2 regions of the Streptomyces rapamycinicus NRRL 5491 genome follow, and region 1 is predicted to be linked to the other one. Evidence: riboswitches for the same ligand, from Rfam matches in the RefSeq annotation. Region 1 holds a riboswitch; the other holds the start of a gene.
The links. A riboswitch is a leader RNA that binds a small molecule or an ion and turns the genes downstream of it on or off. The one in region 1 is predicted to bind S-adenosylmethionine.
Positions count from the first base shown of each region.

Region 2: it holds a riboswitch for S-adenosylmethionine, as region 1 does, so the genes downstream of both, LIV37_RS36135 (aminotransferase class V-fold PLP-dependent enzyme) here and LIV37_RS06395 (glutathione S-transferase C-terminal domain-containing protein) in region 1, are expected to answer to the same signal.

Region 1 covers NZ_CP085193.1:1,555,171-1,562,502, reverse strand. The annotation lists gene LIV37_RS06400 (LysR family transcriptional regulator) at 1-733, shown strand, start outside; gene LIV37_RS06395 (glutathione S-transferase C-terminal domain-containing protein) at 796-1,641, opposite strand; SAM riboswitch class IV at 1,989-2,135, opposite strand; gene LIV37_RS06390 (PP2C family protein-serine/threonine phosphatase) at 2,261-3,406, opposite strand; gene LIV37_RS06385 (Fpg/Nei family DNA glycosylase) at 3,492-4,280, shown strand; gene LIV37_RS06380 (CU044_5270 family protein) at 4,363-5,340, opposite strand; gene LIV37_RS06375 (RNA polymerase sigma factor) at 5,337-5,933, opposite strand; gene ctaD (aa3-type cytochrome oxidase subunit I) at 6,038-7,332, shown strand, end outside.
Region 2 covers NZ_CP085193.1:8,606,647-8,613,978, forward strand. The annotation lists gene ctaE (aa3-type cytochrome oxidase subunit III) at 1-594, shown strand, start outside; gene qcrC (cytochrome bc1 complex diheme cytochrome c subunit) at 664-1,473, shown strand; gene qcrA (cytochrome bc1 complex Rieske iron-sulfur subunit) at 1,470-2,525, shown strand; gene qcrB (cytochrome bc1 complex cytochrome b subunit) at 2,522-4,159, shown strand; gene trpD (anthranilate phosphoribosyltransferase) at 4,337-5,410, shown strand; SAM riboswitch class IV at 5,586-5,704, shown strand; gene LIV37_RS36135 (aminotransferase class V-fold PLP-dependent enzyme) at 5,909-7,297, shown strand.

The DNA.
Region 1 (7,332 bases):
CGCGCTGCTGGCCCGGTGGGAGGAGGCGCAGGCGGAGCTGGAGTCCTACCGGGCGGGCATGACCGGACCGCTGCGCATCGCGGGCTTCACCACCGCGATCAGCGGCCTGATCGCCCCGGCGGCCGGGCGGCTGCGGCGCAGCCACCCCGACCTGCTGGTGCAGGTGCGCGAGTGCGACACCGAGGAGAGCATGGACCTGCTGGTGGCGGGCGAGGTGGATCTCGCGGTCGTGGAACCCATCGAGGGTGGGCCGCCGCCGGATGACGCGCGGTTCGAGCAGACCCCCCTGCTGGAGGAGCCGCACATCATGCTCGTGCCCGCCGACCACCGGCTGGCGGGGGCGGTGTCGGTGCGGCTGGAGGACGCGGCGGCCGAGGACTGGATCGTCGCCGACCCGGGCACCTGCGACCACGCCCAGCGGGTGCGGATGCTGTGCGCGGCGGCCGGGTTCTCACCGCGGATCGTGCACGCCGCCACCCACTGGTCGGCGGTCTGGTCGCTGGTCGGGAACGGGCTGGGCGTGTCGCTCATCCCACGGCTGGCCGAGGGCCCGGCGGGCCAGGAGGTGGCGCGGGTGCCGGTGGCGGGCGAGAACATGCCGACGCGGCGGATCCTCACCTGCGTACGCCGGGGCAGCCTGCGGAACCCGCTGATCGACCTCGGGATGGGGGCGCTGGCAGAGGCGGTGCGCCACCACCAGAGCCTGGACGACTGGCCCCGAGCCGCCGCCTGACGGCTCGCCATGACGTCCTCTCAGGACACCTGGACGTCCTCTCCGGGCACCTCGGCGCCCGCTCAGGACATCTCGTCCTGGAGGGCCTCCGGAAGCGTGGTGTGGAAGGCCGGGTGGGCGTGCAGCCGCCGTACATAGGCGCGCAGCTGCCCATGGCGGGAGACCCGGTCGGCCGCGTCGGCGTCCAGGAGGAGCCGGTGCTCGGTGTCCAGCTGTACCAGGGCCACCCACAGGTCCACATCGGCGGCGGTCAGCTCCTCGCCCAGGGCGTACGGCGCGGCCGTCAGCCCGCGGTCGAACCGGCCGAGGGCGGTCAGCAGCCGCTCCAGCGCCGCCTCCCGGCACTCCACCCCGGCTGCCGTCCCCGCCTGCCGGGCGGCGTGGATGATGTCCGCGTCGATGAGGTCCCGGAGGGCGTCGATGTCGGTAGCGAGGGCCGCCGGGCGCAGCGCGGGGCCTCCGGTTCCGTGGTCGTCGCTCAGATGGCCGGCGAGGTCGCGCAGGATGTCGGGCGTGTGATTGCTGACGACACGTCCGGTCCAGCGGTCGCACAGCGCGGGCGCGTCCACCGGTCCGCCGTAGCGGTGCCAGGTGGCCTCGTAGGCCCCGCGCAGCGCGGCGTACGCCTCGGGGGTGTCGTCCGGGAGCCCGACGAGGGTGGTGGCCACGGTGTCCCGCAGCCCGAGCAGATCGAGGGTGATGGAGACGCGCAGTGAGAGCGGACAGCTCGCGGAGAGATAGAGCCGATAGCGATGCGGCACCGGATAGAAGCCACCGGCGAGGTCGACGCCGATGCGGCTGCGGAAGCGGTGCGGTGGCGCGGGCGGGGCGAGTAGGGGTCGGGGCGAGCAGGGGTCGGGGTCGAGAAGAGCGGCAGGACCTGAACTGACCGGAAACGTCTCGGACATGGCTCTCCAAGGCAGTGACGAAAAGCCCCGGCCACCGCCGGTCGGGGCGGCGCCGATGGCGCGACGGAAGGGAAGCCCGCGCGGGGCGCCAGCCGGGACGGTGCCGGGACACACCCGGCCCCCGGCGGCGCGGGACCGCGCTCGGTGACCGTGTCGACTCGAGCCGACTCAGAGAGCTGGACTGGAGGCGCTGCAGATGCGCAGCAGATCGATGTGCAGCCGTCTGGTCAGGAGGTGGAGCCGGCGGAGCGGGGACAACGGACGGGGACGCCGGAGGGCGCCGTCCCCGTGGCTGTCGGTCCTGGGCATCTCCACCGATCCCATCATCGGGGGCTCGCGAGGCAGCGAGACCGCGCTTGTCCCGTCCACGCCGACGGAACCTGGTCGTCACCCGGGGGCACCCCGTCGCGGGAGAAGGGTTGCCTGTCAACGAGCCGGGGCCGATGACCCATCTGAGCGGGGGTTCCGCACGGTGGGCGCTGACAATCGTGACCGTCCCTGACAGTCTCGTCGCGCTCCGCGAGGGCGTCAACCCATGCCGAAGCGGCCAACACCGGCGGACGGTACGGCGGATGTACGGCGCCCTGGCACGACCGGCTCGGCGGGTGGCGCGACCGGCTCAGCGGAACGGCCGGTCCGGGCCGCCGACGTCCCGCTCGATGAGGACCATGGCCGCGTCGTCCGCCAGCCGTCCCTCGGTGTGCTGGACCAGGGCGTGGCGCAGCCCGTCCAGGTACTCGGACGGGGTGGCGCAGTCCAGCGACTCCATGGTCCGGTGCAGCGGAAAGAACTCGTTGTCGTTGTTGCGGGCCTCGACCACCCCGTCGGTGTGCAGCAACAGCCGGTCACCGGGCAGGAACGGAAAGGCCTCGACGCCGATCGCGGGCGGGCGGAGGAACTCCTCGAGGCCGAGCGGCGGCAGCGGGCGCGCCGGGTCCAGGGAGCGCACCTCGCGCCCGCGCATCACCAGGGGCGGCGGATGGCCGCGGTTGATCAGCTGGATCAGCGACTCGTCCGTCACCTGGGCGAGGAGCACGGTGACGAACTGCTCCTCGAGCTCCTGCGGATCCTGCAGCTGGGAGCGGTCAAGCAACTCGTACTCGCGCGCCAGCGCGGCCGCACAGCGGTGCATCACCTCGGCGAGGTCCCGCTCGTAGTGCACCGCCTCCCGGAAGGCGCCCACGACGGCCGCGGCGGACCGCACCGCGGCCAGCCCCTTTCCCCGCACATCGCCGACGATCAGCCGCACTCCGTAGCGGGTGCACATCGCCTCGTAGAGGTCCCCGCCGATCTGCGCACCGCGCTCGGCCGCCAGATAGACGCTGGCGGTGTTGACCACGCCCATCCGGGCGGGCAGCGGCCGCAGCACCACGTTCTGGGACACCTCGGCGATCCGGCGGATATGGGCCAGCTCGCGGTCCCGGCGCACCCGCACCGCGCTGGTCGCCACGCTCGCCACCGCCACCACCAGCAGGGCCAGCAGATTCGTGTACACCTGCGGGGTGTCCCAGGCGTCGTTGTGGATGGCGGTGATCGCGCTGACCACGCCCGCCAGCACCGCCACCCCGACGGTGCCGACCGGCCCCATGGTCACCGCCGCCAGCGCCGGCGCCGGGGAGAGCAGCGGGCCGGTGTAGAGGGTGTGCGCGGGGGAGAGCTCGATGCTGAGTACCGCGGCCAGGACCAGGAACGGCAGACACCGTGTGATCGCGAACAGCGTCTGGCTGCGACCGCTCACCCCCGGGGCGGCGCGCATGAATCGCATAATTGGGTACTTTATCCGATGAAGACCCCCGAACGGGGGTGGTCTCCACAACGCGCTACGGAAGCCCCGGGCGTAGCCTGACGCTATGCCCGAGCTTCCGGACGTCGAGGGGTTCCGGCGGACGCTCGCCTCCTGCGCCCAGGGCCACCGCGTAGAGCGGGCGGAGGTGGCCGATCCGGGGGTGCTGCACGGGGTGACCGCGCAGCGGCTGAAGCGCGACCTCAAGGGCCGCCGCTTCGCGGCACCGCGCCGCCACGGCAAGTGGCTGATCGCCCCCACCGACGGGCCCACCGTCGTGCTCCACTTCGGGATGACCGGGCGGCTGGTCTGCGGGGCGGACTCCGAACCGGCCGGCCGGTTCCAGCGCGTCGCCTTCGACCTCGACGACGGCCACCGCCTCGGCTACGAGGACCAGCGCAAACTCCAGGGCATCTGGCTCGCCGCCACCGACGACGACATCGACCGGATCATCGGCGACCAGGGCCCGGACGCGCTCTCGCTGAGCCGGGCCGATCTGGACCGGCTGCTGGAAGGGCGGCGCGGACGCGTCAAGGCCACCCTGACCGACCAGGCCGTGATCGCCGGACTCGGCAATCTGCTCGGCGACGAGATCCTGTGGCACGCCCGGATCCATCCGCGGCGGCCGGTGAACGCGCTGACCGACGACGAGCGCGATGAGCTGCACAGCGCGCTGCGCGAGGTGCTGCGCGCCTCGGTACGGGCGGGGCGGGTGCCGGACGACCCGGACTGGCTCACCGGGCGGCGCGACGATCCGGATCCGCACTGCCCCCGCTGCGGCAATCCGCTGCGCCGCGGCCGGATCTCCGGGCGGACCAGCCTGTGGTGCCCCCACTGCCAGCGTGAGGACCCCTGACGGCCGACCGGGCCACCGGTACCCCGGCCGCGTCCCTCCTGCCCGCGTCCCTCCTGCCCGTCCCTCCCGCCGTGGCCGGTGGTCAGGAGATGTAGGCCGTGTAGGACATCACGTCGCCCGCTTTCACCCGGTACTCGGGATCGTCCTGGGAGAAGGTCTCCTCGATGTCCAGCACCCCGCCGTCGTCCGGGTCGAGGACGATCAGGTAGCGGGCCCCGGGGGTGCTGGTGAACCGGAACCCCTGCCCCTCCCGGCCGAGCCGGTCGGTGACCCTGCCCGCCGGGCGAAGCCCCTCGATCCCGGAGAGCAGCGTGACGATGTCCGCCCTGTGGCGCGGACCCGGGGTCCACACCGAGCGGAAGGACCCGATGGCCGAGAGCAGCTCTTCCGGGTCACGGTCGGCGCCCGGGGACCAGACGGCGAGATACTCGCGCAGTGCGGAGGCACCGGCCGGGGGATCCTCGAAGTAGCTCTGGTTGGCGCCGTTGATACCGGGGGGATAGCGCACCTCGCTCAGCACCTTGCCCTCGTGGACGGTGCGCGGCGGCGGACCGTCCTCGATCACCGGGCGGCCCGGATGGCGCGGATCGGTGGCCACCTCCAGCGTGAAACCGCTGCCGTCCGCGTTCCACTTGGTCAGCGACTCCCGGGGCAGCGTCACCGGGTCCTCGCCCGACTTCATGCTCAGCGCCCAGCTCTGGACATGGCTGCCCCGCTCGCTCTTCCCCGGGGACTCCGCGGCCGCCGTCCGCGCCCGTCGGACGATCTCGGCGAGCGATACGTCCGCCCGGGAGGCGTGCGCCACCAGCGGCACTGGTCTGGACGCGGCCACCGCGGAGGAAGGGGTGCCCGAGACGGTCAGCGCGAGGGCGAGGACCGTCGCGGCCGCCACGGCCTCCAGGCTCCAGATCACGCGTCGGACGGTCCGGCGCCCCCGGTCCCGGGACGGCAGCCGCCGCAGCAGCAGCTCGGCGCGCGCGTCCAGCGGCCGGTCCCGCCAGGGGCCGGTGCCGGCGGACACGGGGTTGGCCTCGCGGAGCAGATCCAGTTCGTCGGTCATGCGTGTCCATCCTCGTGGGCCTTGCCGGCCCCGTCAGCGCTACGGGCCTTGTCGCCCTTGCCGCTCGTGCACCCCGCTGAGACCCGGTCGTCCCGGCGCAGGGTCTCTATCTGCTCCCGAAGCCGCCGCCGTGCCCGGTGCAGCCGCATCGCCGCGGCGGACCGGCCGCACCCCAGCACGGTGCCGAGCTCTTCGACGGTCAGCTCCTCCCATGTCGTCAGCCGCAGCACCTCCTGGTCGGCCTCGGCGAGCCGGGACAGCGCCTCCAGCACCCAGGAGCCCGGCCGCTCCGCGTCCGGGCTCGCCACGGTGCGCCCATCGCGCGTCACCTCGTGATGGCCCAGCTTGGCCAGCAGTCTGCGGTAACGGCCCTTGCCGCGCACGGCGTTGGCCAGACAGTGCCGGGCCACCCCGTACAGCCACGGCAGGGGTGACTCGGGCAGTTCGGCCCGGCGCCGCCAGGCCACCGAGAACACCTCGGCGACCACTTCCTCGACCTCCCATGCCTGGCCGTCCAGCCGCCGTGCCACGAAACGGCTGACCGCCCAGTAATGCTCACGGTAGGCGTCGTCGAAGGCGTCGTCGGTGCTCATGATCCGAAGGTGTCCGGCACGCCTCAGATCATCACACCCCGGAGCGGGAAATCTTGACCGGCCGTCGGAGTGACGATCCACGGGGTGCCGGACACCTTTGGATCATGAGGAACAACACCGTTGTCGCGGCGGCGCCTGCCGCCCCGCCGTCGCGCCGCCCCGGGCCGGGGGCCACGGCCGTGAAATGGCTGACCACCACCGATCACAAGACGATCGGCACGCTCTACCTGATCACCTCGTTCGCCTTCTTCTGCATCGGCGGGGTGATGGCGCTGCTGATGCGCGCCGAACTGGCCCGGCCGGGCATCCAGATCATGTCGAACGAGCAGTTCAACCAGGCGTTCACCATGCATGGCACGATCATGCTGCTGATGTTCGCCACCCCGCTGTTCGCCGGGTTCGCCAACTGGATCATGCCGCTGCAGATCGGTGCGCCCGATGTGGCGTTCCCGCGGCTGAACATGCTGGCGTACTGGCTGTATCTCTTCGGTTCGCTGATCGCGGTGGGCGGGTTCCTGACTCCGCAGGGCGCGGCCGACTTCGGCTGGTTCGCCTACTCACCGCTGTCGGACGCGGTCCGCTCGCCGGGTGTCGGCGCGGACATGTGGATCATGGGTCTGGCCCTGTCCGGCTTCGGCACCATCCTCGGCTCGGTCAACTTCATCACCACGATCATCTGTATGCGCGCCCCGGGCATGACGATGTTCCGCATGCCCATCTTCACCTGGAATGTGCTGCTGACCGGTGTGCTGGTGCTGCTGGCCTTTCCGGTGCTCGCGGCGGCACTGTTCGCCCTGGAGGCGGACCGCCAATTCGGGGCGCATGTCTTCGACGCGGCCAATGGCGGGGCGCTGCTCTGGCAGCATCTCTTCTGGTTCTTCGGCCATCCGGAGGTCTATATCATCGCGCTGCCGTTCTTCGGCATCATCTCCGAGGTCATTCCGGTGTTCTCCCGGAAGCCGATGTTCGGCTATATCTCGCTCATCGCCGCGACGATTTCCATCGCGGGCCTTTCGGTCACCGTCTGGGCGCACCACATGTATGTCACCGGCGGCGTGCTGCTGCCGTTCTTCTCCTTCATGACGTTCCTGATCGCCGTGCCGACCGGCATCAAGTTCTTCAACTGGATCGGCACGATGTGGAAGGGGTCGCTGAGCTTCGAGACCCCGATGCTCTGGGCGGTCGGCTTCCTGATCACCTTTGTCTTCGGCGGTCTGACCGGCGTGATCCTGGCCTCGCCGCCGATGGACTTCCATGTCTCGGACACCTACTTCGTGGTCGCCCACTTCCACTACGTCATCTTCGGCACCGTGGTCTTCGCCATGTTCGCCGGATTCCACTTCTGGTGGCCCAAGTTCACCGGCAAGATGCTCGACGAACGGCTGGGAAAGATCACCTT
Region 2 (7,332 bases), 7.1 Mb from region 1:
GTAGAAACCGGGCACGCGCACCCGTCGGTCAACCGGCCGAACCTCACCAGCGTCGGAACCATCATCTGGCTGAGTTCCGAGCTGATGTTCTTCGCGGCCCTCTTCGCGATGTACTTCACCCTGCGATCGGTGACCGGAGCCGAGCACTGGAAGGAAATGGCGTCCTCGCTGAACTTCCCGTTCTCGGCGACGAACACCACGATCCTGGTGCTCTCCTCCCTCACCTGCCAGCTCGGCGTCTTCGCCGCCGAGCGCGGCGACGTGAAGAAGCTGCGCTCCTGGTTCGTGATCACCTTCATCATGGGCGCGATCTTCATCGGCGGTCAGATCTTCGAATACACCGAGCTGGTCAAGAAGGACGGGCTTTCGCTCTCCTCCGACCCCTACGGCTCGGTGTTCTACCTGACCACCGGCTTCCACGGCATGCATGTGACGGGCGGCCTGATCGCCTTCCTGCTTGTCCTGGGCAGGACGTACGCGGCCAAGAGGTTCACCCACCAGCAGGCGACGGCGGCCATCGTCGTGTCCTATTACTGGCACTTCGTCGATGTCGTCTGGATCGGCCTCTTCGCCACGATCTACATGATCAAGTAAGCCGGTCACCGCACCGGAACCACGTCCTTAACAGCATCGACGCAGAAGATCCTGACACCGGGGTAATCCGTGAAAAAGCTCTCCGCACGACGGCGCCATCCGCTGGCTGCGCTCGTCGTCCTACTCTTCGCGCTGGCGGTCACTGGGGGGCTGTACGCCGCGTTTTCGCCGAGCGAGGCGAAGGCCGACGACAGCTCCGCCCAGTCCCTCGCCATCGAGGAGGGCAAGAAGCTCTATGCCGTCGGCTGCGCCAGCTGCCATGGCACGGGCGGTCAGGGGACCTCTGACGGCCCGAGCCTGGTCGGCGTCGGCTCCGCCGCCGTGGACTTCCAGGTCGGCACCGGCCGCATGCCCGCGCAGCAGCCGGGCGCCCAGGTGCCGAAGAAGAAGAAGATCTACTCGGACGCCGAGACCGAGCAGCTCGCGGCCTACATCGCGTCGCTCGGCGCGGGTCCGGTGACGCCCACCAAGAGCGAGTACAGCCCGGACGGCGCGGACGTCGCGAAGGGCGGGGAGCTCTTCCGTACGAACTGCGCGCAGTGCCACAACTTCGCCGGTAAGGGTGGTGCCCTCACCAACGGCAAGTTCGCGCCGGCTCTCGACGGGGTCAGCCCCAAGCATCTCTACGAGGCCATGCAGACCGGCCCGCAGAACATGCCCTCCTTCCCCGACACCGTGATGCCGGAGAAGAACAAGCAGGACATCATCGCCTACCTCGACACGGTCAACAGCGACAAGAGCAAGACCCCCGGTGGTCTTGAGCTCGGCGGGCTCGGCCCGGTGAGCGAGGGTCTGTTCGGCTGGGTCTTCGGCATGGGCGCGATGATCGTCCTCACCATCTGGGTCGCCGCCCGGACCGCAAAGGCCAAGAAGTCATGAGTAGCCACGAGATTTCAGAAGCAGAAGACAAGCTGCCGGAAGGGCGGGGGGCCGAGAGCGCCGTAAGGCCGGCCGAGGACCCGTTCGCCGACCCGGGGCTGCCCCCGCACGAGCACCGTAAGCAGGACATCGACGAGCAGGCCGCGAGGCGCTCCGAGCGCACCGTCGCCCTGCTCTTCACGGTCTCGATGCTGGCCACGATCGCCTTCATCGCGGCGTATGTGGCGCTCCCGGTCGACAGGTACATCTACGTCTTCCCGATCGGGCACATCAGCGCGCTGAACTTCGCGCTGGGGCTGACGCTCGGCATCGCGCTGTTCGCCATCGGCGCGGGCGCGGTCCACTGGGCCCGCACCCTGATGTCCGATGAGGAGATCGCCGACGAGCGCCACCCCATCGAGGCCAGCCCCGAGGTCAAGTCGAAGGTCCTCGAGGAGTTCGCCACCGGCGCCAAGGAGTCCGGCTTCGGCCGGCGCAAGCTGGCCCGCAACACCCTCTTCGGCGCGCTCGCGCTGGTGCCGCTCTCCGGCATCGTGCTGCTGCGGGACCTCGGTCCGCTGCCGGGCACCAAGCTCCGGCACACCAAGTGGGCCAAGGGCAAGCGGCTGATGAACTACAACACGATGCAGCCGCTGCGCCCCGAGGACATCGCCGTCGGCTCGCTCACCTTCGCCATGCCCGAGGGCATGAGCGAGGAGCAGCACGACTTCCAGACGGAGATCGCCAAGGCCGCCCTGATGCTGGTCCGGCTCCAGCCGGAGAACATCAAGGACAAGCGCGAACTGGACTGGTCGCACGAGGGCATCGTCGCGTTCTCCAAGATCTGCACCCACGTCGGCTGCCCGATCAACCTCTATGAGCAGCAGACCCACCACGTCCTGTGCCCCTGCCACCAGTCGACCTTCGACCTCTCCGACGGTGGCCGAGTGATCTTCGGTCCGGCCGGTCACGCGCTGCCGCAGCTGCGGATCAAGGCCAACGACCAGGGGTACCTCGAAGCCATGGGCGACTTCTCGGAGCCCGTCGGTCCTGCTTACTGGGAGCGCGGATGAGTACTACAAGCGACAGCGCCGCGCAGCGCCGGGGCAAAGCGCCCGCGGGTGAGCGCGTCGCGGACTGGGCCGACGGCCGGCTGGGCATCTACAGCCTGGCCAAGGCCAATATGCGCAAGATCTTCCCGGACCACTGGTCCTTCATGCTGGGCGAGGTCTGCCTCTACAGCTTCATCGTCATCATCCTCACGGGTGTGTACCTGACGCTGTTCTTCCACCCCAGCATGTCGGAGGTCGTCTACGAGGGCCCGTACGTCCCGATGCAGGGCGTGCGGATGTCCGACGCGTTCAAGTCGACCCTCGACATCAGCTTCGAGGTACGCGGCGGTCTGCTGATCCGGCAGATCCACCACTGGGCCGCGCTGGTCTTCCTCGCCGGCATGTTCACGCACATGATGCGCGTGTTCTTCACCGGTGCGTTCCGCAAGCCGCGTGAGATCAACTGGCTGTTCGGCTTCCTGCTGTTCTTCCTCGGCATGCTGACCGGCTTCACCGGCTACTCGCTCCCCGACGACCTGCTCTCCGGCACCGGTCTGCGGTTCATCGAGGGTGTGTTCCTGTCGATCCCGGTGGTCGGCACGTACATCTCGATGTTCGTCTTCGGCGGCGAGTTCCCCGGCACGGACCTCATCGCGAGGCTCTACCCGGTCCATGTCCTGCTGCTGCCGGGCATCATGCTCGGTCTGCTGGTGGCGCACCTGATCCTGGTCTTCTACCACAAGCACACGCAGTACCCCGGGGCCGGAAAGACCGAGAAGAACGTCGTCGGCATGCCTCTGCTGCCGGTCTACATGGCCAAGGCGGGCGGCTTCTTCTTCCTGGTCTTCGGTGTGATCGCGGTCCTCTCCGCGGTCGCGACCATCAACCCGATCTGGACCATCGGCCCCTACCGGCCCGACCAGGTGTCCACCGGCGCCCAGCCCGACTGGTACATGGGCTTCGCCGAGGGTCTGGTCCGTGTGATGCCCGGCTGGGAGATCACCGCCTGGGGCCACACGCTCGTCCTGGGCGTGTTCATCCCGATCGTGCTCTTCCCGCTGGTCCTGTTCGCGATCGGGCTCTACCCGTTCATCGAGTCCTGGATCACCGGCGACAAGCGTGAGCACCACATCCTGGACCGCCCGCGCAACGCCCCGACCCGTACGGCCTTCGGCGTCGCCTGGCTGACCGCGTACTTCGTGATGCTGATCGGTGGCGGTAACGACCTGTGGGCCACTCACTTCCACCTGTCGATCAACTCGATCACGTGGTTCGTGCGGATCGGCTTCTTCGCCGGCCCGGTCCTGGCGTTCATCGCCACCAAGCGGGTCTGCCTCGGCCTCCAGCGGCGCGACAAGGACAAGGTGCTGCACGGCCGCGAGACCGGCATCATCAAGCGGCTGCCGCACGGTGAGTTCATCGAGGTCCACGAGCCGCTCTCGCAGGAGCAGCTGCACACGCTCACCCAGCACGACCAGCCCGAGCCCTACGAGATCGGCCCGGAGGTCGACGAGAACGGGGTCAAGCGGAAGATAAAGCGTTCCCAGAAGCTCCGTTCGAAGCTCTCCAAGGGCTACTACGGCGGGGACAACGTCATTCCGAAGCCGACCCGCGAGGAGCACCACGAGATCACCAGCGGCCACGGCCACCACTGATCTCCCGGTACCTCCGCAGCGACCGGTTTCTTCATACAGCTACGCCACAGACCAGGGCCCCGGCCCGGACCACACGGTCCGGCCGGGGCCCCGGCCGTGCGGCCGATAGGCTTGCGACGGGCCGCTGAAGTGCGCGGACCCCTTCCCTGCCCACCCCCACGGATCCAGGAGCGGACCATGGACGTTGTGACCCCCGCCGGAGGCGACAGCACCGCGACGGCCCGCACCTGGCCGGACGTACTGAGCTCGCTGATCGCCGGCCGGGACCTCGATGCCGACGACACCGCCTGGGCCATGGACCGGATCATGCGGGGCGAGGCCACCGACGCCCAGATCGCCGGTTTCGCGATCGCGCTGCGTGCCAAGGGCGAGACGGTCTCCGAGGTGGCCGGTCTGGTGCGGGCCATGTACGAGCACGCCCGGGTGATCGAGGTGCCCGGGGCGACCGTGGACATCGTGGGCACCGGCGGCGACCGCGCCAGGACCGTCAACATCTCCACCATGTCCGCGCTGGTCGTCGCCGGTACCGGCGCACGGGTGGTCAAGCACGGCAACCGCGCCGCGTCCTCCGCCAGCGGCGCCTCCGACGTGCTGGAGAAGCTCGGCGTCAACCTGGACATCACCCCCGAGCGGGTGGTCGAGGTCGCCGAGGAGGCCGGGATCACCTTCTGCTTCGCGGTGAAGTTCCACCCCTCGCTGCGGCATGTCGCCTCGGCCCGCCGCGAACTGGGCGTCGCCACCCCGTTCAACCTGCTCGGCCCGCTGACCAACCCGGCGAAGGTCACCTGCCAGGCGACCGGGGTCGCCGACGCCCGTATGGCGCCCATCATCGCAGGGGTGCTGGCCGAGCGGGGCTCCTCCGCGCTGGTCGTCCGGGGCGACGACGGGCTGGACGAACTCACCGTGACCACGACCTCCCAGGTGTGGGAGGTCCGGGACGGCGCCGTGCGCCAGGAGACGTTCGACCCCCGGGACGTGGGCGTCGAACGGGCCCCCGTGGAGGCCCTGCGCGGCGCGGACGCCTCGTACAACGCCGATGTGGCACGTCGGCTGCTGGCGGGCGAGCGGGGCCCGGTCCGGGACGCGGTGCTGCTGAACTCGGCGGCGGCGCTGGTGGCGCTCGAACCGGACCCGGGGGACAAGCCCCTGACGGACCGGATCGGGGCGGGTGCGGCGCGGGCCGCCGAGTCGATCGACTCGGGCGCGGCGCGCGACGTCCTGGAGCGGTGGGTCCGGGCCACCCACGCCTAGGCGGTCCGGCGGGTCTTGGCGGCTGGGGCTCCGCCCCTTGACCCCTGGGGTTCTGAGGTCTGGCAGCCCTTGCCACGCCGGACGCCCCTGCGCGGGCCCCTTACGGTGCCCATGGTCTGTCCGGGATGCGGACAGACCATGGGCACCGGCGTCTGACATGGCATACTCCTGCCCAGGTCACGAGCGACAGCGACTACGGCCCCGGCCCGCTGTCCGGCAACCCTCCGTCCGTGGCGGGGTGCCCCGGGTGATGACCAGGCCGCCAGGCAGCGAGGCCGGCGGCAAGCGCGGACCCCTCGCACTAGGGGTCCTGGTGGTCGAGGGAGTTCTTCCGTGATGCAGCGAATGCGCTAGGGCCGAGCGGCCCGTCTCTCCTCCATGTGCTCCGCGCGGTGCGGCCGTGCGTCGAGCGATTTCCCGCGCCCTTTTTCGGCCGGCTCGCCGCCGCCGTTTCCGTGCGCGTCACGCATTCCTTCGACCCCCTCGGGAGACTTCGCCATGTCCGCGCGCCCCGCTGCCACCACCGCCACCTCTTCCTCTTCCGCCACCGCCTGTGAGCCGCTGCCCGTGCTGGGCGACGATGTCCTGGTCCCCCTGGTCACCGGCGGTGAGGTGAGCTACGCGGCGCTCGACTACGCCGCCAGCGCCCCCGCGCTGCGGCGGGTCTGGGACGACATCGCCGCGTACGCGCCCTACTACGGCAGCGTGCACCGCGGGGCGGGCTACCTCTCGCAGCTGTCCACCGACCTCTTCGAGAACAGCCGTAAGGACGTCGCCGCCTTCCTGGGCTGCCGCGAGGACGACCAGGTCGTCTTCACCCGCTCCACCACCGATTCGCTCAACCTCCTGGCCGCCGTGGCGCCCCTGGGCACCGAGGTCTTCGTCTTCGAGACCGAGCACCACGCCTCGCTGCTGCCGTGGGAGCAGCGGGAGGACATCACCGTCCGCTACCTCAGCGCCCCGCGCTCCCCGCGGCAGGCGGTGCAGACGCTGGAGAAGGCGCTCGCGGGGCGCGCCGGGGGCCCGGCGCTGGTGTGCGTGACCGGCGCGTCCAATGTGACCGGCGAACTGTGGCCGGTGCGGGAGCTGGCAGAGGCCGCGCACGCCCACGGCGCCCGTATCGTCCTGGACGCCGCGCAGCTGGCCCCGCACCATCCCGTGGACATCGCCGGGGCGGACGTCGACTGGGTGGCCTTCTCCGGACACAAGCTGTACGCGCCCTTCGGGGCCGGAGTGCTGGCCGGGCGGGCGGACTGGCTGCGCGAGGCCCGGCCGTATCTCGCGGGCGGCGGCGCCAGCCGTAAGGTCACCCGCAGGGACGACGGCGGCGTCGACGTCGAGTGGCACACCACCGCCGCCCGGCACGAGGCGGGCTCGCCGAACGTCATCGGCGTCTACGCGATCGCGTCGGCCTGCAAGGCGCTGACCGAGGCCGGTTTCGAGGGCCTGGTCGCCCGTGAGCGGCAGCTGATCGAGAAGGTGCGGACGGGGCTCGCCGAGGTGCCCGAGGTGCGGGTGCTCTCGCTGTTCGGCGACGACGCGCCCCGGGTCGGCGTGCTGTCGTTCGTGGTGGAGGGGTGGAACAGCTCCCACTTCGCGGCGGCGCTCTCCGCGGAGTACGGCATCGGCGTACGCGACGGGCTGTTCTGCGCCCATCCGCTGGTCCGCACCCTGCTGGACAGCGAGCCCGACGAGCCGGGCGAGTGCGGCGCGCCCGAGGCCGCGCCGGGGGAGCGGTCGCTGAACGCGATCCGGGTCAGCTTCGGGGCGGGCACGCCCGACGAGCATGTGGAGCGTTTCGTGGGCGCCGTGAAGGAACTGGTGCGCGACGGCGCCCGCTGGAACTACCGCACTGAGGACGGCCGCTGCGTCCCGGACCGCGGCTGAGCCCGTTTGGCCCAGCAGCCCGGCGCGCGCCGGGC